DNA from 2 places in the Halomonas sp. WWR20 genome. Region 1 is predicted to be linked to the other one. Evidence: predicted binding sites of a transcription regulator. Region 1 holds the regulator's gene; the other holds the start of a gene.
The links. The regulator FNR, encoded in region 1, switches genes on or off when oxygen is low (the NO sensors DNR and NnrR bind a similar motif). The targets are predictions, from matches to a motif close to TTGATNTANATCAA.
Positions count from the first base shown of each region.

Region 1 (11,635 bases):
TGTGCAGGTATTCGTCGATGGTCCGGCGCACGTCGATACGAGGCGGGGCGCTTGAGCGGGGCTGGGCGTTACGCATGCTTTTCCTATATATGGGTGATTTTCGATTCTTTGGCACAATATGTTGTAGTTGGGAGATTAGCGGAGCCCTTGTGGCCTGCCTTGATCCAGATCAAGTGATGCCGCCATCCTCACGAGACAGAATAGGTCTTGCCCTTCTGCCCGGGCGGTTGGGCGGGGAGAGGCAACGCCGGAAAATCACAATCGGAGGCAAGATGGAATTCACTCTGGCCCGCGTGGTTCACGTACTGGCGATCGTGTTCTGGATCGGGGGTGTGGCGATGGTGACCACCGTATTGCTGCCCGCGGTACGTCGGTTGAAGAGTGCGGAGGAGCGTGTCGCCTTTTTCGAGAAGGTCGAGTCGCGCTTTGCCATGCAGTCACGCATCACCACTCTGCTGGCCGGCATTAGCGGTTTCTACATGCTGCACATACTGGGCTGGCAGCGTCTGGCGATGGGCGCGTTCTGGTGGGTCCACGCGATGATTGCGGTATGGGGGATCTTTACGCTGATGCTGTTCGTCATCGAGCCGCTATTCCTGCACCGCTGGCTCAAGGAACGGGCGAAACGGGCCCCGGCATCGACCTTCTCGATGATACAGAGCCTGCACTGGGGACTGCTGGTGCTGAGCCTGATCACCATTGCCGGGGCGATCTCCGGTAGCCACGGCTGGTTCTGGTTCTAGCGCTTTCGCCAGGCTCTTAATGTAGGCGCCTGCATGGACGACACCTGACCCAGGTCAAGCCTTGCCAATAAGATGTAATTAGAATAAATCTTATTGCTGCGGGAGGTGACCATGGCTTCGAACATTTTTTCTCGCCGCGCGCTGTATCGCGGGCTCGCTTACTCCAGTATCGGTCTCGGCATTGCCGGTATCGTGCTGCCTCTGCTGCCCACCACACCTTTTCTGCTGATCGCGGCCTGGGCGGCCCCTCGGGGGTCGGCGAGACTCGATCATTGGCTGCATACGCACCCCCGTCTGGGCCCCGTGTTGCACGCCTGGTATGAGCAGCGCGCCATACCGCGCCGTGCCAAGTGGCTGGCCGGTGCGCTGCTGGCGAGCAGTTGGCTGGGACTCTGGCTGACCACATCGGGGCCACGAATCCCTCTGTTCGCCGGTATGCTGTTTCTGGCCATTGCAGTCTTTGTCTTCACCCGTCCCACTGCGCTAGCGACTCGGGAGGCTTCATGATGCGTCATTCCCATAGAGCATCGGTACTGCTCGCTTATGCCTTTCGACCGTTCTTCCTGTTGACGGGACTTTACGGGGCGCTGGTGATACTGGCATGGACAGGCATGCTGCTGGGCGGTTGGTCCCTGCCGCTGGGCATGTCGCCCCTGTACTGGCATAGCCATGAGATGCTGTTCGGACTGGTGCCGGCGGCCATTGCCGGCTTTCTGCTCACCGCCATGACCAACTGGACGGGAGCCGCACCCCTGAAGGGCGGCGGATTGGCGGCGCTGGTGCTGCTGTGGCTGGCGGGACGCGTAGCGATGTGGACGGCCGGCTGGTTGCCGATGTGGCTGGTGGCGCTGGTGGATGTGGCGTTCCTGCCGGTGCTGGCGGGCTACGTGGCGTACGTGCTGTTGCGATACCGCAACCGCCGCAACCTGATCCTGGTCGCGGTACTGGGCCTCCTGACACTGAGCAACGGCTTCATGCATCTGGGCATGGCGGGTCACGGCCTGGCCTGGCTGCGGCTGGGGGAAATGCTGGCGTTCGATCTGCTGACGGTAATGATCGTGGTGGTTGCCGGGCGCATCACGCCGGCCTTTACCGCCAACTGGTTGCGCATGCATGGTGGACGGCCGGAGGCGGTGCGGCGTTCCGAGCGCTTCGATCGCTACGTGCTGATCACGACGGCGTTGATGTTTCCTGCCGATCTGATAGCCGGCCTGCCGGTGCTCGGGGCGCTGGTGGCGCTGGCGGCGGCAGGTATCAACGCCGTGCGCCTGTGGCGCTGGGCCGGCTGGCAGGCCGCTTCCCAGCCGTTATTGTGGATTCTGCACCTGGCCTATGTGTGGATCGTGCTGGCACTGGGACTCAAGGCGCTGGCGCTGGCGCCTTTTGCCGCTTCCGTTCCGGCCGCTGCCTGGCAGCATGCGCTGGGTATCGGCGGGATCGCCACGCTGATCCTGGGGGTGATGACCCGGGTGGCGATGGGACATACCGGCCGGCCCATGAAGCTCCCACTCTTCGCCGTGATCATCTATCTGGCGATCCTGGCGGCGGCCGTCAGCCGGGTACTGATGGCGCTGCTGATCATCGACTATCGCACCGGGCTTATCCTCGCTGCGGTCGGTTGGGTCGCAGCCTTCGCGCTGTTCGTCGCCCTGTACTGGCCGGTGCTGAGTCGCCCCCGGGCAGACGGGCGGCCCGGTTGAGAACCGCTGCTTTCACCATGGTCTACATTGGGGAAGGCGACATACCCAACGACCATTGCGGAGTGACTCATGACGATGTCAGAGATGCAGCGTTTCACCGACAAGGTGGTCGTGGTTACCGGTTCCGGTTCGGGCATCGGTGCGGCCACGGCCAAGCGTTTCGACAGTGAAGGTGCACATGTCGTACTGGTGGGGCGCACCCGGGAGAAGCTCGACAAGATCGCCTCGCAACTCTCCGAGCGGACTTATGTGCACCCCACGGATATCTCCCGGCTCGAGGATGTGGAGGCGCTGTTCAAGGAGGTCATCGACAGATTCGGTCGCCTGGATGTGCTGGTCAACAATGCCGGGACCGTGGCGTCCGGCAAGATCACCGAAGCGAGTGTCGAGGATTGGAGAGAAGTCATGGCGACCGATCTCGACGGGGTCTTCTACTGCAGCCGTGCAGCCATGCCCGAATTGATCAGGCAGCGGGGCTGTATCGTCAATGTCTCGTCGGTCTCCGGCACGGGGGGTGACTGGGGCATGAGCTTCTACAATGCGGCCAAGGGCGCGGTGACCAACTTCACGCGGGCTCTGGCCATGGATCATGGCGCGGATGGCGTGCGCGTCAATGCCGTCTGCCCGAGCCTGACCTGGAGCGAGTTGACGAAGGACATGACGGATGACGAAACGCTGATGAACAAGTTTCAGGAGCGCAACCCCATGGGCCGCGGGGCCGAGCCCGAAGAGATCGGCGATGTGATCGCCTTCCTGGCCAGCCATGATGCGCGCTTCGTCAACGGTGTCAACCTGCCGGTTGACGGCGGGCTGTCGGCTTCCAATGGCCAACCCAAGCAGGCGTGATCGGCATGGAGTCTGGATGCGGCCGCGCTGGTCGCATTTGGAGGCGTACATCGCCTCTCAAGTACCCAGACTTCCATGTCGATGGTAGGATAGGCGCCTTTCCAGTCATCCCACCGTGTTGTATCCCATGCAAGCACTCTCCGGCAAAGACAAGCGCGAGTTCGACAAACTCCAGAAACGCCTGCGTCGTCAGGTCGGCAACGCGATCATCGACTACGGCATGATTCATGACGGCGACAAGGTCATGGTCTGCCTTTCGGGCGGCAAGGACTCCTATACCATGCTGGAGATCCTGATGAACCTGCGGCGTAACGCCCCGGTGCGTTTCGAGCTGGTGGCGGTCAATCTCGACCAGAAGCAGCCGGGGTTTCCCGAGCATGTGTTGCCCGAGTACCTCGAACGTTTGGACGTGCCCTACCATATCCTCGAGCGGGATACCTATTCGGTGGTCAAGGAGAAGACGCCCGAGGGCAAGACCACCTGCGCGTTGTGCTCAAGGTTGCGGCGCGGCTCGCTGTACGGTTTCGCCGAGGAGATCGGCGCCAACAAGGTGGCGCTTGGCCATCACCGCGAGGATATTCTCGAGACGCTGTTTCTCAACATGTTCTTCGGCGGCACTCTGAAAGCGATGCCGCCCAAGCTGCTCTCCGATGATGGCAAGAATATCGTCATCCGCCCGCTCGCCTACTGCCGCGAAGCCGATATCGCCGAGTTCGCCCGGCTCATGGAATTTCCCATCATTCCCTGCAACCTGTGCGGCTCGCAGCCCAACCTGCAGCGTCAGGTGGTCAAGGAGATGCTCGCCGACTGGGAGACAAAGCACCCCGGACGCCTGGAAACCATGTTCAAGGCGGTGACCAACGTGGCGCCATCGCAGCTTGCCGATCGTAACCTGTTCGACTTCGAGGGACTGGAGGCCAAGCAGGCGGCATTGCTGGACAGCCGCATCGAGGCATTCGACCTGCTACGTCAGGCCTAGCCAGCGTTGCAGGTCGCATAGTCAAGCCGTGTGTCGCATCGGCCGACGTCATGGTTCTGGCAGAAGGGCGCAGTAGGACGGGCAGCGGGCCGCAAGAGGATCGAAGCGATGGACAGGGCATCTCGCCTGCTGCTGTTACTCGACATCGTCGAAGCGGGCAGCTTTACCAAGGCGGCGGACCGGCGAAACGTCAATCGCTCTGTCATCTCCCGCCAGATTGGCCACCTCGAAGAGGACCTTCAGGTACGTCTGTTCAACCGTTCGACGCGTAGCCTGTCGCTGACCGATGTCGGTCGGGAAATCTACCAGCGCAGCCTGTTGCTGCGCGCGACGCTCGAGGAAACCGAAGAGGTCGCCAGTGCCTACCACGGAACTCCGAAAGGCACTCTCAAGGTGTCTTGCCCTACCCACTTCGGGCGCTTGTATGTGGACAAGGCGGTACGCATATTTCTCGAACGCTATCCCGAAACGCACGTTGAACTTCAACTTGAAGAGCGCACCGTGGATATCATCGGCGGCGGTTACGATCTTGCGATACGCTTGTTACCGCTTGAAGACTCCAACCTGATCGCACGTCCTCTCGCGCGCAATCGCCCTATCATGTGTGCCAGCCCGGCCTTTATCGAACGCTTTGGCATGCCGAAAACCATTGAGGAGTTGGCGCAACTGCCTGCGGCTATCTATTCGCGCGACGGGCTGGTGCTCGACAGCGTGCGCTATACCAATCCTCAAGGGGGCACGGAAAGGATACCGTTGTATACCCGGTTACGCTCCAATGATCCTCTGGCCGTTTACAGTACCATGCGCCACGGATTGTGTTTCGGCGTGCTGTCGAGCTTCGTATTCAATGAGGAAATCACCAAGGGGGATCTGTTGCCGTTGCTGCCTCAACTGCCCTTGATGGATTATCCCGACATCCATATCGTTTATCCCCATCGTGAATATTTGCCGCTGAAGACGGCACGCTTTGTGGACTGCCTAAAAGAAGTGGTAGGTGATCCTCCGGTCTGGGAGCGCAGCATTCCCGGCTTTGCAAGCATGTACGGGCATGGAGGCTAAGATTGCTTTGCGGGCCTGCTCGACACCCCAAAAAAACCCGCCTAAGCGGGTTTTTTACGATTATCGAGACTGCTGACGAGTAGTCCTCAATAATTCTCAAGGGCAGCCTGTTACGCCTTATTCGGCTGTCGGGCCGATATCCAGCAATGGCTCGTTGACGTCCTCGAAAGCTTGCGCAATAGCGTTACGTGGCTCCTGAGACGTCAGTGACGGCGCAAAAGTGTGCGCGGCACTGGTATGGGTGCTCATGGTACGGGCCAACGGGTTACCGACATCCGCGAACGCCAGCGCCATGGCGGCATGACGATCGTTTTCTACGAAAGTGCTTTGCGGTGCGACGGCTGCCATCGCGGTGCTGGTAGTGACGGCAAGCACCAGGGCGGAGAGCGCTGCAAATGATGTAGATCGCATGATTAGCTTCCTTAAACATGTGGATAGCCAGCAAGACGAGAAAGCTTTTGAAGCAGAACGTATTCGCGCCTTTCTGTATGAAGCTAATTATACGCTTTGAAATAATATGATAAACGCATGAAAGGGCATATCACTGTTGTCATGAATGCAACAATGTCTGGGAGGGCGGAGGGTGATGCCGTCGGCACCGAAAGAGGGGACGAAGATTGCATGCGTGACGCCGGCTAAAAAGCTGGCGCCATGGTCAAATCGTGTTTAGTGGCAACCTTCGCCTTCGGCGAGGGCGGACAGCGCATCGAGGTCCAGAACGTGGACCTCGCGGCCCTGAACGGAAACCAGGCCTTGTTGCTGAAAACGGCTCAGAATGCGACTGACGGTTTCTACCGCCAAGCCCAGATAGTTGCCGATATCGGCGCGTGACATCGACAGGCGAAAGCTGTAGGGGGAGTAGCCGCGCCGTCTGAACCGCATCGACAGGGTGGTAAAGAAGTTGGCCAGACGCTCGTCGGCGGTCTTGCGTGACAATAGGCGCATCATGCGTCGGTCATCGCGCATCTCCTTGCTCATGCTGCGGTACAGCTGATTGCGCAATTGAGGAAGCTTTTCGGAGAGCACATCCAGACGGTCGAAGGGAATCTCGCAGACCGTGGTGGTTTCAAGAGCGATGACGCTCCCTAGATACTTCTGTTCATCGATGCCATCGAGACCGACCAGCTCGCTGGGCAGGTAGAAGTTGGTCAGCTGTTCCTCACCGGTACTGTCGGTGGTGACCTGCTTGAGACTTCCGGAGCGTACGGCATATACGCTCATGAAGGGGGTCCCCTGGCGGAACAGAACTTCACCTTTCTTCAAAGGAGCGCGACGCTGAATGATGGCGTCGAACTGGCTCATGTCCTCGAGCGCCAGCGCCAACGGCAGGCATAACGAGCTCAGGCTGCACGTCTGGCAGCGTGTCTCATTCAAACGAGCGTGTCGTGATGTGGCGACCGGGCTTAGCATGATGTCCTCCAGAATTGGCGGCTAATGGACATTATGACGGAAGTCCGGAGTGGAAAAAAGCGCTGTATTCGCCGTGCAACTTTTTGTATTTTTATATTCTAAACATTAGGCGAGAATGACGTTACATATCAGGCGCTAACGGTTCAACGAAGGTTGATGCCAGATAACGTATGGCCAAGCGTCCCAGCGGCGTGACGCGCAGATGTGTGGCGTCGCGTTCGATCAAACCGTCGCGTTCGGCGTGGATCAGGCGAGACAGGATGTCTGCGAAGTACTCAGTGGCATCGACGCCGAACGTTTCACTCAGTTGGGTGAAATCCAAGGCCCCGTCACACACCAGCCGCTCGATGGCGTAGCGGCGGAGTTGTTGATCCAGACTCAGTTGCATTCCTCTGGCGACCGCCAGGTGAGAGGTATCGAGGTGGCGCTGCCACTCGTCGATAGAGGTTGCGTTCTGGGTACAGTAATTCCCGACTTGGCTGATGGCCGCGACCCCCAGCCCTATCAAGTCGCTCTCGGCCTGCGCGCTAAACCCCTGGAGGGTCCATTTGAGGCGAGCTCCTCGCTGGGCGATGGCCAAGGAGTCGTCGCGGCGGACAAAGTATCCCATACCGAGATGCTGGTAGTTCGCTGCGCCGAGCCTTTCGTGAGCGCCGCGTAGAATCGCCAGTTTTTCCTCCTCACCGGGCAAGTCGGCGCCATTGATGCGCCGTTGCAGGCGGACACGTTGCGGCTGATGGGCGTAATCATGCAGTGAAATTCGGGCTGGCATCAGCTCGATGACTTGTTCGAGTGTCGCCTGGAAGCTGCCTTGGGTCTGGTGAGGCAGACCGTGGGTCAGGTCGATATTCAGCGAGCGGAAGCCCAGACGCATGGCTTCGTCGATCAGGATCTCGACCAGTTGGCGTGGCTGGATACGGTTGATGGCGCGCTGTACCTGCGGGTTCAGATCCTGTACGCCGAGATTCAGGCGATTGAAGCCCAGCGCTTGCAGGTGGCGCAAGGTGAAGACATTGGTCTCGCGGGGATCGATATCGATGGCATAGTCGCGATCCGGCAGGCTGGAAAGCCCGAAGTGAAAGTCGAGCTGGTCGACCAGTGCGCTCATCTGATCCAGGGACAGCAACGTCGGCGTACCACCGCTCCAGTACAGTTGTGTGAGCGTGCGCGAAGGGCGCAAATGCTTGGCAAACAGCGCCATTTCCCGCTCAAGGCTCGCCAGGTAGGGGCCGGTCAGCCGTGCTGATCCGTCGAGGATGGGATAGCGGTCGCAATGGAAGCAGGCGCTGCGGCAAAACGGAACATGCACATACACGGACAGGCTGCGGCCGCTGGCGTGGCCCTGCGCAAGCGCCTCTTCCAGATCGTGCGCCGCGAAGCGGGTATCCATGAGCGCCAGCGGCGGATAAACCTCGTGGCGCGGGCCGTTAGTGAGATGGCGGTACGTCAGGACATCGCTCCAGACCGGGGCGACGAAAGTGGGACTTGGTGCTGCATCGGCGGACATGGCAGGGCATCTCGAGTAGCGCAATGCTTCTCATGCTATGCCACCGCCTGGCGCGAATGGCTGACCTGCATCAATGCATGGGTAAGTGCTGACTCTTGTGAAGCGTGCCAATAGCGGCGGCATCGTGCATGGCGGAGTTGGTCATGCTATGCGACATTCCGCCCGGCCAGAGATGCCAGAGCTGCCACATCGCGAACAGGATGATCACGCTCGCCGCCAGGGTACGAGTGGCGGGATGTCGGATCAGCGTGGCCATCTGACGTGCGGCGACACCGGTGGCGAGTAGCGCGGGCAGGGTCCCCAGGCCAAAGGCGCCCATCAGGGCCGCGGCGAGCAATGGGTCCGCTTCGGCCAAGCTCCAGGCGAGCATCGAATACACCAGCCCGCAGGGTAGCCAGCCCCAGATAGCGCCCAGCGCCATGGCCTGGGGGACTTTCACGACCGGCATCAGCCGGCGTCCGGCCGGTTCGATACGTCGCCACAAGTGCCGCCCCAGAGCCTCGATACGCGTCAGCCCTTTCCACCAATTGGCGATGTAGAGTGCCATCAGAATCAGCATGACGGCCGCCAGCACGCGTAGCGCCAGCGCGAGGGTATCCATGGCATGGCCGAGCAGACTGCCCAGCAATGCCACCAGCGTGCCGGCCAGCATATAGCTGAAGATGCGCCCCAGGTTATAGCCCAGCAACAGTCCGGTAAGACGTGCCGGGTGGCGCATGCTGGGCGGTACGGCAAAGGTCAGTGCGCTCATGATACCGCCGCACATGCCGATGCAGTGCGCCCCGCCGAAAAGGCCGAAGACGAAGGCCGCCGCCAGCGGAGGTAGCGCAAGGCCGGTAGGGTCCATCAATGCGTGTCCGTATCGCGGGACGCCCGGCCGCGCGAAGCGCACGCCGGGGAAGCGTCTTTCTCGGCAGGCGTCGTGCGCTGGGCCGCCCGGCGCCGACGTTGTTCCGGTGTCAGGTCGTTTTCATCCTCGTCGAACAGGATGCGATGCGCCGGGCCTTCCAGATCATCGAACTGTCCCGACTTCACTGCCCAGAAAAAGGCCCAGACAGCAAAGCCGAGCAGTACCAAAGACAGGGGGATCAGCAGGAAGAGAATATTCATGAAGCCGGCTCCAGGGAAGACGCCTCTGGCGAGGGCATCCGTACGCGATTGAGGCGCAGGGCATTGCCGATCACGATCAACGAACTGATGGACATTCCCAGCGCCGCCGCCCAGGGCGGTACCCAGCCGATGGCCGCCAGGGGCAGGGCACAAAGATTGTAGATCAATGCCCAGACCAGGTTCTGCCGGATCAGGCGCCGTGTCATGCGGGCCAGGATGATGGCCTCGACGATACGCCACAGACGAGGGCTCATCAACACGGCATCGGCACTGGTGCGCGCCAGGTCGGTGGCACCGTTCATGGCGATCGAAACGTCGGCACCGGCGAGGACCGGAACGTCATTGATACCATCCCCGACCATAATAACGATCTCGTTCGCCGCTTGTAGCGCCCTGATCCGGGCCAGTTTGTCTTCGGGACTGGCTCCGGCAGTCCACTCGTCCACCGCCAGGTCATCGGCCAGGGTGGCCACGGCGCTGGAACTGTCGCCGGAAAGCAATTCCACCTTGAGCCCGGCGGCCTGTAGGGCGCTGACCGTGACGCGGGCATCCTCGCGGACGGTGTCGGCAAGCTCGAACCAGGCCAGCGGAACATTGTCGCGGGCGAGCAGCAACCACTGTCCGGCAACCGGCGCGGTAGGCGGTGAACTGGAAACGGCGAAGTCGGGGCGCCCGAGCCGGTAGCGTGCGCCGTCGATCTCCCCTTCGAGTCCTTGGCCGGGAATGCTGGTCACTTGATGCGCGCGGACCTCGGAGAGACGGTATTCACGAAATGCCCGCGCGATGGGATGTTCCGAGTGTGCCTCGAGGGCGGCGGCCAATGCGCGGCATTGCGACGTTGTCAGCACGGGCGAAACCACACGACTGTTGCGCAGCCTCATGCGTCCGGTCGTCAGGGTCCCGGTCTTGTCGAAGATGACGCGGGTCGCTTGGGTCAGCGTTTCGATCGCATGGGCACGGGTGACCAATACTCCCCGCCGACGCAGTTGGCCGTGGCTGGCGGTCAGCGCGGTTGGCGTGGCCAGAGCCAGGGCGCAGGGGCAGGTGACGACCAGCACCGACAAGGTGACCCACAGCACGCGGGAAGGATCGATGAAGGCCCAGGCGATGGCCACGCCGAGCGTGACGATTAGCAGCCGCAGCACGAAGTGGTGCGCCATGCGTGATGCCATCTCGGCGATCTTGGGCCGGCTGGCGAAGGCCCGGTCGGTGAGATCGAGAATGCCGGAAACGCGGGCATCGCGTCCGGTATGCGTGACGCGCACCACCAGCGGACTTTCGACGTTGAGGCTGCTGCCGGTGACGCTATCGCCGACCTGACGGACCACGGGCAGGTATTCGCCGGTCAGCATCGACTCGTCGAGGCTCGAGCGGCCGGATTCGACGACGCCGTCCGCCGGTACGCTCTGCCCCGGGCGCACCAGGACACGATCGCCGACGACGAGCGCGCTGGCCGGCAGGATCTGTTCGTGGTCCTGCTCATCGAGACGTACCGCACTGGAGGGCAGCAGGCTCGACAGGGCATTGCCGATGTGGCCGTTGCGCCGCCGCGCGCGCATTTCAATGTAGCGGCCGAACAGCAGGAAGAAGGTGAACATGGCCACCGAGTCGAAATAGACATCGTCTGCGCCGATCAGCACCGCATAGGTACTGGCGACGTAAGCGCCGAGGATGGCGATGGACACCGGCACGTCCATGCCCAACTGACGGGTGCGAACGTCGCGCAGGGCATTCTTGAAGAAAGGTACCGCGGAAAACAGTACCACCGGCGTCGTCAGAGCGAACGACAGCCAGTGGAACAGCAAGGTGAAGTTTTCGCTGATGTCCTCCGGTGCGGAGACATATAGCGGAATCGAGAACATCATCACCTGCATCATGCCGATGGCGGCGACGATCAGGCGGCGCACGGCCTGACGCTCCTCGCGTTGCAGCTTCTGCTGGGCGAGGTCGGGCTCGTAGGGTTGCGAGGGATAGCCGATGGCGGATAGCTCGGCGAGGATACGTGAAAATTTCAGGCGCTGCGGGTCCCAGGCGACCCGGACACGGTGATGGCTCAAGTTGACGGCACTGGAGTGGATACCGTCGAGTGCATTGAGACGATGTTCGATCAGCCAGGCGCAGGCGGCGCAGGTAATGCCATCGACCGCCAGTGTGGCATTGACTCGGCCTGTCTCATCTTCGGCATGAACGAATTCCCGCTGCAGGCTGGGATCGTCGAAAACGGCCCAGGTTTCGGCCTTCGCGGCCTGACGGTCATCGGGACGCTCCGGCAACTCGGTAC
Region 1 is NZ_JBTRHR010000005.1:288,324-299,958, forward strand. It holds gene ACW4DH_RS11775 (ribonucleoside triphosphate reductase) at 1-91, opposite strand, end outside; gene ACW4DH_RS11780 (hypothetical protein) at 273-743, shown strand; gene ACW4DH_RS11785 (YbaN family protein) at 855-1,250, shown strand; gene ACW4DH_RS11790 (NnrS family protein) at 1,247-2,443, shown strand; gene budC (meso-2,3-butanediol dehydrogenase) at 2,513-3,289, shown strand; gene ttcA (tRNA 2-thiocytidine(32) synthetase TtcA) at 3,417-4,268, shown strand; gene ACW4DH_RS11805 (LysR family transcriptional regulator) at 4,377-5,327, shown strand; gene ACW4DH_RS11810 (hypothetical protein) at 5,445-5,738, opposite strand; gene fnr (fumarate/nitrate reduction transcriptional regulator Fnr) at 5,994-6,737, opposite strand; gene hemN (oxygen-independent coproporphyrinogen III oxidase) at 6,859-8,244, opposite strand; gene ACW4DH_RS11825 (sulfite exporter TauE/SafE family protein) at 8,315-9,091, opposite strand; gene ccoS (cbb3-type cytochrome oxidase assembly protein CcoS) at 9,091-9,354, opposite strand; gene ACW4DH_RS11835 (heavy metal translocating P-type ATPase) at 9,351-11,635, opposite strand, start outside.

Region 2 (11,635 bases), on a different contig from region 1:
TCCCCGGTACGCTTTGCCCTTGGCGGTGCCGCGCCGCCGGATACGGTGATTGCCAAGGCCCGTCAGATCGGCTTCGAAATCACGCACCTTTACGGTCTGACGGAGACCTACGGCCCCTCGGCGCTCTGCGTCGGCCAGGAAGAGTGGGCGCAGCTCCCCGTTGCCGAGCTGGCCAAGAAGATGGCCCGACAGGGCGTGGCCAATTTCGCTATCGACGACATGCAGGTGTTGCGCGTGGAGGACGACCGCCCGGTACCCTGGGATGGCGTCACGCTCGGTGAAATCGTCATCCGCGGCAATACAGTGATGAAGGGCTATTTCAAGAACCTTCGCAAGACCGAGGAAGCCTTCCGCGGTGGCTGGTTCCACACCGGTGATCTGGCGGTGATTCACCCGGACGGCTATGTCGAGATCAAGGATCGCTCCAAGGACATCATCATCTCCGGCGGAGAGAATATCTCGAGCCTGGAGATCGAGGAGGTGCTTTACGCCCATCCGCGGGTCATGGAGGCGGCCGTGGTCGCCTGCCCCGACGAGAAGTGGGGGGAGGTGCCCTGCGCCTTCATTCATGTCTCGCCGGACGACGAGGATGTCAGCGAACAGGAGATCATCGAGTTCTGTCGCAGCCGCATGGCACGCTTCAAGGTGCCCAAGAAAGTCGTGATCGGCGAACTGCCCAAGACCGCCACCGGCAAGATTCGCAAGAACATCCTGCGCGAACGTATTCAGTAACGCGTATCACAACCCTGACCCACCTCCATAACAATTCACAACAACGGAGTCACACCATGCTCAACAAGCTTGCCGCGCCTTTCACGTATCTCTTCCAGCGCTGGATGCCGGATGCCTTCATTTTCGCCTGTCTGCTGTCGCTGCTGGCGTTCGTCCTTGCCTTCACCGTAACCGACTACTCGCTGGCCGATACGGTGGATTCCTGGGGCAACGGATTCTGGGGGCTGCTGACCTTCTCGGCCCAGATTGCCATGACCTTGATCACCGGCCATGTCCTGGCGCACACGCCTCCCATGAAAAGACTGCTGGAGAGGCTCTCCGCCATGGTCACGACGCCATCCTCGGCCTATTTGATGGTCGGGTTGATGTCAGGCATCGCGTCGCTGTTCTCCTGGGGCGTGGGGCTGATCGTCGGGGCGATCATCGCTCGGGAGACGGCGATCCAGTGCCAGCGCAAGGGCATCGTCATTCACTATCCGCTGTTGGTGGCGACCGCCTATTCGGGATTCGTGATCTGGCATATGGGGCTGTCGAGTTCCGTGGCCCTATTGATCGCCACGCCGGGTCACTTTCTGGAGTCGAGCATCGGGGTGATTCCTGCCTCGGAGACGATCTTCGCGTATTGGAACGTCATCATGGCGCTGGCGGTGTTGCTGACCATGCCGGTGGTCATGATGGCGCTGCGTCCGCGTGACGAGGAGTGTGTGCCGCTGGCCATGGAAGAGGTCGCCGCCTCGCATGAGGAGACGTCGCCCGTCATCGACACCCCGGCCAAGCGGCTGGAGCATGCCCGTATCATCAATCTCCTGGTCGGGGCGATCAGCCTGGCGTTCCTGCTCAAGTACTTTGTGTTCGACGGTGGCGGACTGAACCTCAATACCGTCAATTTCGTCTTCTTTACCTTGGGTATCCTGCTGTCGCGCTCGCCCATTCACTTCGTGGAACTGGTTGCCAATGCCGGCAGGACGCTGGGTCCGGTGTTCCTGCAATACCCTTTCTACGCCGGTATCATGGCGATGATGGCGGATTCGGGGCTGGCCGCGATGATCGCTCGCTGGTTCGTGGGCATCTCCACGGCGGATACGTTGCCGTTCTGGAGCATGATCAGCGGGGGGCTGATGAACATGTTCGTACCCTCCGGAGGCGGACAGTGGGCGGTTCAGGGACCGATCATGGCGCAGGCTGCCGCCGAGCTGGGTGCCGACATGCCGCGTGTCGCCATGGGCGTGGCGATTGGCGATCAATGGACCAACATGATCCAGCCGTTCTGGACCATTCCCGCCCTGGCGATCGCCGGTCTCCACGTCCGTTCCATCATGGGATATACCGTCATCGCACTCTTCTGGAGCGGTATCATCTTTTCGCTGGGGCTGTTGTTCCTATAACGGCCATTTCCGGTTGCGGCTCGCCGGGTACAAATCCGTAGCCAACCAGTCGTAGAAGAGTGGCGCAACCCGGAAAGTCTACATTCATGAATGTGGTGTCGTGTCATTATGCGATCCGCAACCGGTGGTATCATGTTTGCCCGAGGTCTGGGGGGATATTCACCATGCCATCGAGCGGGATCGTTACGCTGGTGTTCCGGTATTGAGCAGGAAAAGTGCTGCCTTTAATGACTTGGCCGTCTGGTGCGGCATGTCTGGCCATGCCTGTATTACGAACCTGGTTGGATGCCGGAATCCATACCGAAGGTCTTTTCTATGTCTGTTTTCTGGTGTCCTGCATGCAGTCGGATTATGAAGCGTTCAAAGATGAAATCAGTCTGTCGAAATCGGAAATCTGTAGTGAGCTGTTTCATCAGAATTCCGATCTGATTCGTATCAAGAAGGAGAAGGTGGCGGTCAAGAATCTGATCCGAATCATCGATTCGACGTTGCGTCTGGCCAATTCCAAAGGCTTCCAGGCCATGACGCTGCGCGATTTGTGCAACGACTCCGGGCTGAGCATGGGCGGGCTTTACTCTTATATTAAGAACAAGGATGACCTGATCCAACTGATTCAGAATCACGGCTTCATTCTGACCCGACGCACCCTGCTCAAGTATACCCAGCATGTCTCGCCGCCCCGCGAGAAGCTGTTTATTGCCATCCGCACTCACCTCTATCTGAGCGAGCTGATGCGGGCCTGGTTCTATTTCTCCTATATGGAGGCCAAATCCCTGCCTCAGGAAGAGAAGCAGAAGGCGATCGCCGTCGAGCTTGAGATCGAGAACATTTTCGAGGCGATACTGCGCGAAGGTATCGAGACGGGCGTCTTTCAATCCGTCGATACTCGACTCATCGCTTCCTTCATCAAAGCGCTGCTGCAGGACTGGTATATCAAACGGCGCAAGTACCATGATCAGCAATTGGACGTCACTCAGTACGCCCAGGCAGTACGCGAGTTGATCGAAAGCCGGATACTCGCAACAGCTACCTGAGCGATGACTCCCTATGGCTACGGTGAACGGGGCCTGCTCCTCAGCAGAAGGCTCAGTCCGTGAAAAGCCTCGCGGAAGCAGCCCACCTCGACGCTATAGAGTGGCGAGAAAGCCCTCGATCGCCGCATTGACCCGTTCGGGGTGGGTCAGGTTGGCGGCATGCGGCGCGCCATCGATCAATTCCAGCCGAGCTTGGGGTAGGGCCTCGGCCATGGCCTGAGCTCGTGGAGTGGGGATGGCCTGGTCCGCCGTGCCATGGATGACCAGTGCCGGGACATTGATTTCGCCCAGTCTTGGCTGGATGTCGTCGCGTTCGTCCAGAGTAGTGAAACAGGCGACAATGTCATGTGCCGCTTTCTGTTGCCAGCGTGCTTTCCACGTCTCGGCGCCGGACCAATTCCTACCGATAATGATATCGGCGATCATATCGGCGCTTTCCTCCGACAGCCCCTGAGTGGACCACTGTTCCATCAGGGCACGATGCCTTGGCAGGGTTTCGGGGGCTTCCGGCAGCGCCTGGGAGTCGATCAGTACCAGCGCGCGTACCCGTTGGGGATGGGTCAGTGCGCAACGCAGCGAGAGATAGCCGCCTTGGGACATTCCCACCAGAATGGCCTTTTCGATATCGAGGTGGTCAAGCAGTGCGGCCAGGTCGTTGGCCGAGTCGTAATAAGTAAAGGGCTCGAGGCTTGCCCCGGCGGTATTGCCGTGGCCACGTTCATCCCAGCTGATACAGCGGTAGCGCGTGGATAAGGCGTTTATCTGCGGCTCGAACATGCGATGGTCCATCAGCAGACCATGCGAGAAGATGATGGCGGGTAGATGACCACCAGTATCTTGGTAATAGAGATGCTGTCCGTTAACGTCAGCGTAAGGCATGGCGGCGTCCTGGTCATTGTGAGTTGTTATCGTCCGGTGTCTTCTGCTATGAGAAACCAAGTTTCATTCTCTGCTTGTACATTAGCGAAGGCTCAGGCGGTGTCAACTGACTTGGCTTACGCTTTAGTCGTGCTAGCGAAACGCTACACGCGCAAGGTGATCAGGCGGCCCTGCAGTTGGTCCAGCGCCTTGGCGATCCGCAACACTTCCTCGGAAGGAATCTGGCGAATCAGATCGCCGCTTTCACGGTCCACGAGGCGCGTGATGACCCGACCGTCGAAGTCATCGAGTTGAAACTCGACGCCGTAGGCACGCATCTTGGTATTGAGAGATTCGATTTCTACGCTGAGCTGCCCCCGGGTCGATGAGGCCGTTTCAGAAATGGGCGTGGCATCGGGGTCATGGAGGGTGGTGGATGCAGGTAAATGCGCCAGCAACGTCTCCAGACGTTGCTGGGCGGTTAGCGTGCCGCCCGTTGGGGTGATTTGAGACAGGGTGATGTCGGTGGGTGAGGTCGCCATGTGATGTTCCTTGTGAGCACGCCATTGAGGTTGTTGTTAGTGCTTATGCTTCGTGCCGTTTACGATGCCTCAGTACGGCATCGGTAGCATCGAGCGAACATTCCGACTCATGGGGAGCGTAAAGTTGGTCGCACCCAGAATCATGTTGTCCGATGCTCTTATGATCCTGGCGTTGACATAGGCATATGAATCTCCCTGGGCATAGGTGCCGATCAGGATCGCCTGGGCATCGTGCGAGGCGGAAAGACGGTGTACATCTCGCGAGAGCATGAGTTCGCCGGTGTCTTCCTGAATGAACAGACTATCGCGCATTTTGACTTCGATCACCGAGACGCCGGAGCGGACCAGTGAGGATGCGAACATCTCGGACAGGGTTCTGCCCAGGGTGGACGATTGTTGAAGATTGTCGATATTGACAAAAGTTGCGGCGATCACTGTCTTGTCGGGCTGCAGCGAGCTGGCATGCGTGACGAGGTCCGTCGCCGCTTCGTCGACCAGCTTCAGAATATCGATTTCGCTGTCATTGCGTAGGGGGGCGTGATTCGTCGTCGAGCAGCCGGTCGCTACTGCCAGACATAAAGACAGGGCCACGCCAACGAAGGGTTTCCAGAATCGAGTCATGTTCATGGCCTGCTTACCAGCGGTTGGTGACGGGAATATGTGTCGCGCCGGACTCGTAATGATCATCATCACCGGCATTGATGTAATAGATGTTCGAGGAGGAGTACAGGATTCGGTTGTTGTCGGTGACCTGGGTGGTGATGATCACTTCCTCGTTGCTGAGCGCCGCCCAGTTGCCGCTGAACGCATCGATCAATCCTGCGGCCGGAATTAGCGCCAAGGCCGGTTCACGCCATTGGTTGATCGGCAGGGTGGCGACTGCCACCCCCGTGGTCAGCGCCGTCCAGGTGCCGCGTGGCTGACGGATGAAGTCGCGGTCCCGATGTTTGACGACCTGCACGGTATAACCGATCTGGGCGGCATTGATGGGGTCGGTGCGAACGGCGGCGCCACCCGATACCAGTTGGCTGATCAGCAGTTCATCGAAGCCTCGGGCGAAAGGCGTGGCTTGCCGGTTTGCCGAGATGAAAAGAGATCTGTCTCGCAGGCTGGGGTTTGACAATATCTGTTGCGCCTCATGCTGGGCCAGCACGTCCCAATGGTGGGCAGCCTGCATTTTCTGCTGTTCCGTAATAGGGTAGGTCGTCACCATGGGGGCTTGCGAAGTGTTGACGTAAAAGCAGCCACTCAATAGCGCTGCGCTGCCTATGGCAACGATCCATGTCCTGACCGGCATGATGGTTATCCTGTCTCGATAGGTAGAGTTGTCTCTTGAAAGTATCGGCGTGACAGGGAAAAGCTTGAGGGAGATTGAGAAGCCACGGGAAACATGGTGGTGGCATCGATCTTGCTGCGAGCACCTTCCGGCAGGTTGTCATTACTCTATTGTGTGCTGAGAGTCTGTAAGTCGAAAAGACGCCGGCTTCAGACATTGGCTTTTTCGACCACGGGCCGCATGACGCCATCAGGGGCCATGGGTGTTGATCTGTATCAACGCTGGCGGTGGCGAACTTGACCGGTATCAAGCCACGCCGACAGGGGCTCCCCATAATGGAAGACAGAGCAAAAAGGCAACCCGATGCGAGGTTGTCTGGGCAGTGACCTGTCTGATTCAGCAAGGGGAGAAAAAAATGAAATACCGTGCCTGGGCATTTGTTGCTGCCATGGGAGTCGCCGCATCCGTGGCTACCTCGCCGGCCATTGCGGATCGCATTGCCGATGAACCGATCAAGCCCGTAGAGCCTGTCAGTGTCGAGAACCCGCTCAAGGTAGAGCTGGGTAAGAAACTATTCTTCGACCCAAGGCTGTCACGTTCAGGGGCCATTTCCTGTAACTCCTGCCACAACCTCAGCATGGGCGGTAGCGATAACCTGCCGACCTCCATCGGCGATCATTGGCAGGAAGGGCCGATCAACTCGCCCACGGTGCTCAATTCCAGCCTGAGCATGGCGCAATTCTGGGATGGCCGGGCCAAGAGCCTGCAGGAGCAGGCCGCCGGACCCATCGCCAACCCCAAGGAAATGGCTTTTACGCACAGCCTGGCCATCGACGTACTGAGCTCCATTCCCGAATACCGTCAGATGTTCCGCGATGTCTACGGCACCGGCGAGATCAGCATGGATGAGGTGACCGATGCCATCGCCGAGTTCGAGAATACGCTGGTCACTCCCCACTCGCGCTTCGATCAGTGGCTGAAGGGGGACGACAGCGCCTTGAGCGACGTCGAGTTGGCCGGCTACGAGCTGTTCAAGGAGATCGGCTGTGCCGGCTGTCACCATGGGCCGGCCGTGGGCGGCACTTCCTTCCAGCGCATGGGGATGTTCGAGGAGTATCTGACCAATAACCCGTCGCAGGGGCGTTTCGAGGTCACCGGTCAGGATGCCGACCGGATGACATTCAAGGTACCCACCCTGCGCAACGTGGAACTGACCTACCCGTACTTCCATGACGGTGCCTACTGGAAACTGGAAGAAGCGGTGAATGTCATGGCCACTCTACAGGTGGGACGTCAGCTCGAGCAGGAGAATATCGAAAAGATCGCTGCGTTCCTGCGGACTCTGACGGGAGATCAACCGGACTTTGCCATGCCGCAGCTACCTCCCTCCAGTGTGGAAACGCCGCGGCCGATTCCCTTCGCGGAATAAGTAAGACGGATGACAAGAGCCCCGCCCGTCATCGACGGGCGGGGCTCTTGTTTGCGTAGCGCTTTCGTGGCTTCTGTTTTCGTGGCTTTCGGATCGCCTCAGGCCGCGGCGATGGTTTGACGCTGATGGACACGTCGACCGTTCGCCCAGGTGGCATATACGCTGCGCTCGTCGCCCAGGATCATCAAGGCGAACAGACGCTCCGCCAGCGTCGTGGTGCGTGCCATGCGCCGTGACAACAGCGGTGTAGCGTCCAAGTCGAGTACCACGATATCGGCTTCCGCCCCCTCGCGTAGACTGCCGATGTGCTGGTCAAGGTGCAGCGTCCGGGCATTGCCCAGGGTCAGGCGGTAAAAGCCTTGCCAAGCCGTCAGGGGCTGGCTGAGTAGGGCGCCGACCTGGTATGCCCCCTGCAGGGTGCCGAAGCCGGAAAGGTCGGTGCCGCCACCCACATCGCTGGCCAGGGACGTGTTGAGGCCGGCTTCTTGACAGGCCATGCGATCGAACAGGCCACTGCCCAGGAACAGGTTAGAGGTGGGACAGAAGGCGATGCTGGCACCGGCCTGGGCCAGACGCTGACGCATTTCCTGGGTCAGGTGAATTCCGTGGGCGAAGGTGCTGCGCGGGCCCACCAGACCGTAATGCTCGTAGACGTCGAGATAATCCCGGCGCTCCGGATACAGCTCGGCGACCCAGTCGATTTCGCCGAGGTTTTCGGAAAGGTGTGTCTGCAGATGCAGGTTAGGGGCATTGCGCAGAATCGCTCCCGTCGCCTCGAGCTGAGCCGGAGTGGAGGTCGGGGCAAAGCGTGGTGTCAAGCTATAACCCAGGCGGTCCTTACCGTGCCAGTCGGCGATCATGCGCTCGGTGTCGCGTGCGCCGCCTGCGGCGGTATCGACCAGCGCCTCGGGTGCGTTGCGGTCCATCAATACCTTGCCGGCGAGCATGCGCAACCCGCGACGCCGGGAAGCGGCAAAGAAGGTATCCACCGAGATCGGATGCGAGGTGCAGAATACCTGGGCGGTCGTCGTGCCGGCCCGCAGCAATTCGTCCAGAAAGGCCTCGGCGATATTCTCGGCATGGGCGCGTTCGGCAAACCGGCACTCTTCGGGAAAGGTATATTCATTGAGCCAGTCGAGCAGTTGGCGACCATAGGAGGCCATGATCTCCAACTGCACATAATGTACGTGACTGTCGATGAAACCTGGCATCATCAGCTTGCCGGTATAATCCACCACTTCTATGCCCTGCGGCAGGCGTGGCGCCAGAACCGCGTAGTCTTCCACGGCGTGGATGCGGCCATTAACCATCCAGATGGCGCCATCCTCAAGGTAAAGTACACTGCCATCCGCCGGTGTATCGCCTTCACCGGGATCATTGAGAAACGTCAGCAACGGGCCACGCAATACGCGAGTATCAGCCGTCATAAAGGGAGTCTCCTGAAATAGGGCGCGAGAGCGCTCGCTTAATTCTGTTGAGGTGTCTCGAAGACGTCACGCAATGCCCGAGCGGATAAACCGCGCTGGTCGGCTCCGCCGGGTGCCGATTGAAGCGTGAGCAGTTCGGCCGTCACGGCCAGGGCAATTTCGTAGGGGCGCTTGCCTTGCGCGCCGGGAATCCCGATGGGGCAGCGTACCTTTTCCAGGGCCGTCGCAGCGTGGCCCGTTTCATGCAATCGACGCCGGAAGCTGGCCCACTTGCTGTGCGAGCCGATCAGCCCGATGGAAGCACTATCCCCACGCCTGAGCAACGCCTCGACCAGCGCGCGGTCCTGAGCATGATCATGGGTCATGATCAGCGCATGCGCCCCGCCAGGCATGTCCGCTACCGCCTGGCGGGGGACAGTCAGGGTATGGCAGGAGAGCCGGGCTTGCTCTTTAGCCCAAGCCGGAAACGCATCCGCTCGACTGTCGAACCACCATACCCGCCAGGGTAATGGCGCCAATAGACCGACCAGCGCCTGTCCCACATGACCGGCGCCGAACAGGGCGACAGTCATCTCTGCTCCGGCAAAGAGTTCGAGCAGTACATGCACGTAACCGCCACAGCATTGGCCCGAGCGTCCCCCGAGCGGGAAGGCCTCGAGCTGCGGCGTCATTGCCGGTTTGCCGTCTGCCAGCGCTGTCAGCGAGGCGCGTGCGCTGGCAATCACCTGATGCTCGAAGGTGCCGCCGCCTAAGGTGTCGAATACCTGTGTTGCGGTAATCACCATCTTGGCGCCGGGTTCGCGCGGGGTCGAGCCCGCCGCCCCGACCACGCTGGCCAGAGCGTGTGGTTCCCCGTCTCGCTGTAGGCGAGCAAGGGCGTCATACCAGGCCATGCGAGGTTTCCTGGGAGCGCTTGCCTTGCCTTTGCGCATTGCGCAGAGCCTCGGCGGCCATCAATATGCGTTCCGGCGTCGCCGGCGTGTCGAGACGCGGGCAGTATCGATAATCGACCAGGCTGGAAAGCGCGTCACGTAGCGCCGACCACACCGAAATGCCCAGCATGAACGGTGGCTCGCCTACCGCCTTGGAGCGATAGAGACTGGCCTGAGAGTTGGGATGGCCCTGGAGCAGCTCGACATTGAATTCCGGCGGAAGGTCACCGAAGGCCGGGATCTTGTAAGTCGCCGGGCCGTCCGAGATCAACCGTCCTTCGGCGTTCCACTTGAGCTCTTCGCTGGTCAGCCAGCCCATGCCCTGAATGAAGCCGCCTTCGACCTGGCCCATGTCGATGGCAGGATTCAGCGAGTCGCCCACGTCATGGAGGAGATCGGCGCGGGTCAGGCGATACTCGCCGGAAAGTGTGTCGACAACGACTTCGGCCACCGCCGCGCCATAGGCGAAGTAGTAGAAGGGCCGGCCCTTGCCGATATCGCGGTCGTAATGGATCAGCGGCGTGGAGTAGAAGCCCGTCGCGGACAGCGGGATGCGCCCCAGATAGGCGGCCTGAACCAGCTCGCCCCAGGCGATACGGCGCTCGCCCTCGCCACTGCCGGTAACCAGCTCACCGTTTTCCAGGCGCATGCCTTCGCGGTCGAGCTGATAGTGCTCGGCAGCGAAGTCGAACAGGCGCTTACGGACCTGGCTGGCGGCGTCGCGTGCAGCCATGCCGTTCAAATCGGCACCACTGGATGCCGCGGTCGGCGAAGTGTTGGGCACCTTATCGGTACGTGTTGCGGTAATGCGCACGTTGTCCAGCTCGAGCCCTAGCTCGCGCGCCACCACCTGGCATATTTTGGTATGCAGGCCCTGGCCCATTTCGGTGCCACCGTGATTGATCATCACGCTACCGTCGGTATACACGTGCAACAGCGCGCCAGCCTGATTGAGATGCTTGGCAGTGAAGGAGATACCGAACTTCACCGGCGTCAGCGCCAGACCCTTCTTGAGCACCGGACTTTTGGCGTTATAGGCGGTGATCGCAGCGCGCCGTGTCCAGTAGTCGCTGCTCTTTTCGAGCCGCTCGATCATCTCGACCATCAATGCCATCTGATCGATCTGCTGGCCATAGTGGGTGACGTCGCGTCCCGGGCGGTAGAGGTTGCGCTTGCGTACCGTCAGCGGATCCTCGCCGACGTGGCGGGCAATGTCGTCCATGGCCTGCTCGATGATCATCATGCCCTGTGGCCCGCCGAAGCCGCGAAAGGCGGTATTGGAAGCGGTATGCGTGCGGGCGCGATAGCCGGTGACCCGGGCACTGCCCAGCGAATAGGCGTTATCGGCATGGAACATGGCGCGGTCCACCACCGCTTCGGAGAGGTCCGGTGAATGACCGCAGTCGCCAATCAACGTGATGTCACCGCCGAGCAGTATGCCTTGATCGTCGAAACCCAGCCGATAGCGGTTATGGAAAGGATGACGCTTGCCGGTGGCGCGCATGTCCTCTGAACGCGGCAAGCGCAGGCGCGCTGCGCGGCCGGTGCGTCGGGCAAAAAGGGCGGCGATACACGCCCAGGGGGCCGCCTGGGTTTCCTTGCCACCGAAGCCGCCGCCCATGCGTCGGACTTCCACGGTGACCGAGTGGAAGGGGACGTCGAGCACCTCGGCGATCAGTTTCTGCACTTCGCTGGGATGCTGGCTAGAGGTATGCACGACCACACCTTCGTCTTCGCTGGGCAGTGCCAGACAGGCTTGCCCTTCCAGATAGAAGTGCTCCTGACCGCCGACGAATTGCTGGCTTTCCAGCACGTGGGGCGACGTCTCGAGCGCCTGCTGCCAGTCGCCGCTTTGCTGCACATGGGTGGGGCGTACGAACTCCTCGGCCTCGGCAGCCGCGATCGGATCCAACTGGGCAGGCAGGGGATCGAACTCAATGATCGCCTGCTGGACCGCCAGTCTCGCCGCCTTGTGGCTGACTGCAGCCACGGCGAACAGCGGCTGGCCGACGTGGCGGAT
Region 2 is NZ_JBTRHR010000003.1:428,664-440,298, reverse strand. It holds gene ACW4DH_RS08530 (AMP-binding protein) at 1-732, shown strand, start outside; gene ACW4DH_RS08525 (short-chain fatty acid transporter) at 789-2,117, shown strand; gene ACW4DH_RS08520 (TetR/AcrR family transcriptional regulator) at 2,378-3,151, shown strand; gene ACW4DH_RS08515 (alpha/beta fold hydrolase) at 3,245-4,030, opposite strand; gene ACW4DH_RS08510 (flagellar protein FlaG) at 4,174-4,551, opposite strand; gene ACW4DH_RS08505 (FlgO family outer membrane protein) at 4,621-5,172, opposite strand; gene ACW4DH_RS08500 (hypothetical protein) at 5,186-5,848, opposite strand; gene ACW4DH_RS08495 (cytochrome-c peroxidase) at 6,243-7,256, shown strand; gene guaD (guanine deaminase) at 7,355-8,683, opposite strand; gene xdhC (xanthine dehydrogenase accessory protein XdhC) at 8,722-9,576, opposite strand; gene xdhB (xanthine dehydrogenase molybdopterin binding subunit) at 9,563-11,635, opposite strand, start outside.
Region 2: the regulator FNR is predicted to act here: its motif matches at 6,093-6,106, upstream of ACW4DH_RS08495 (cytochrome-c peroxidase).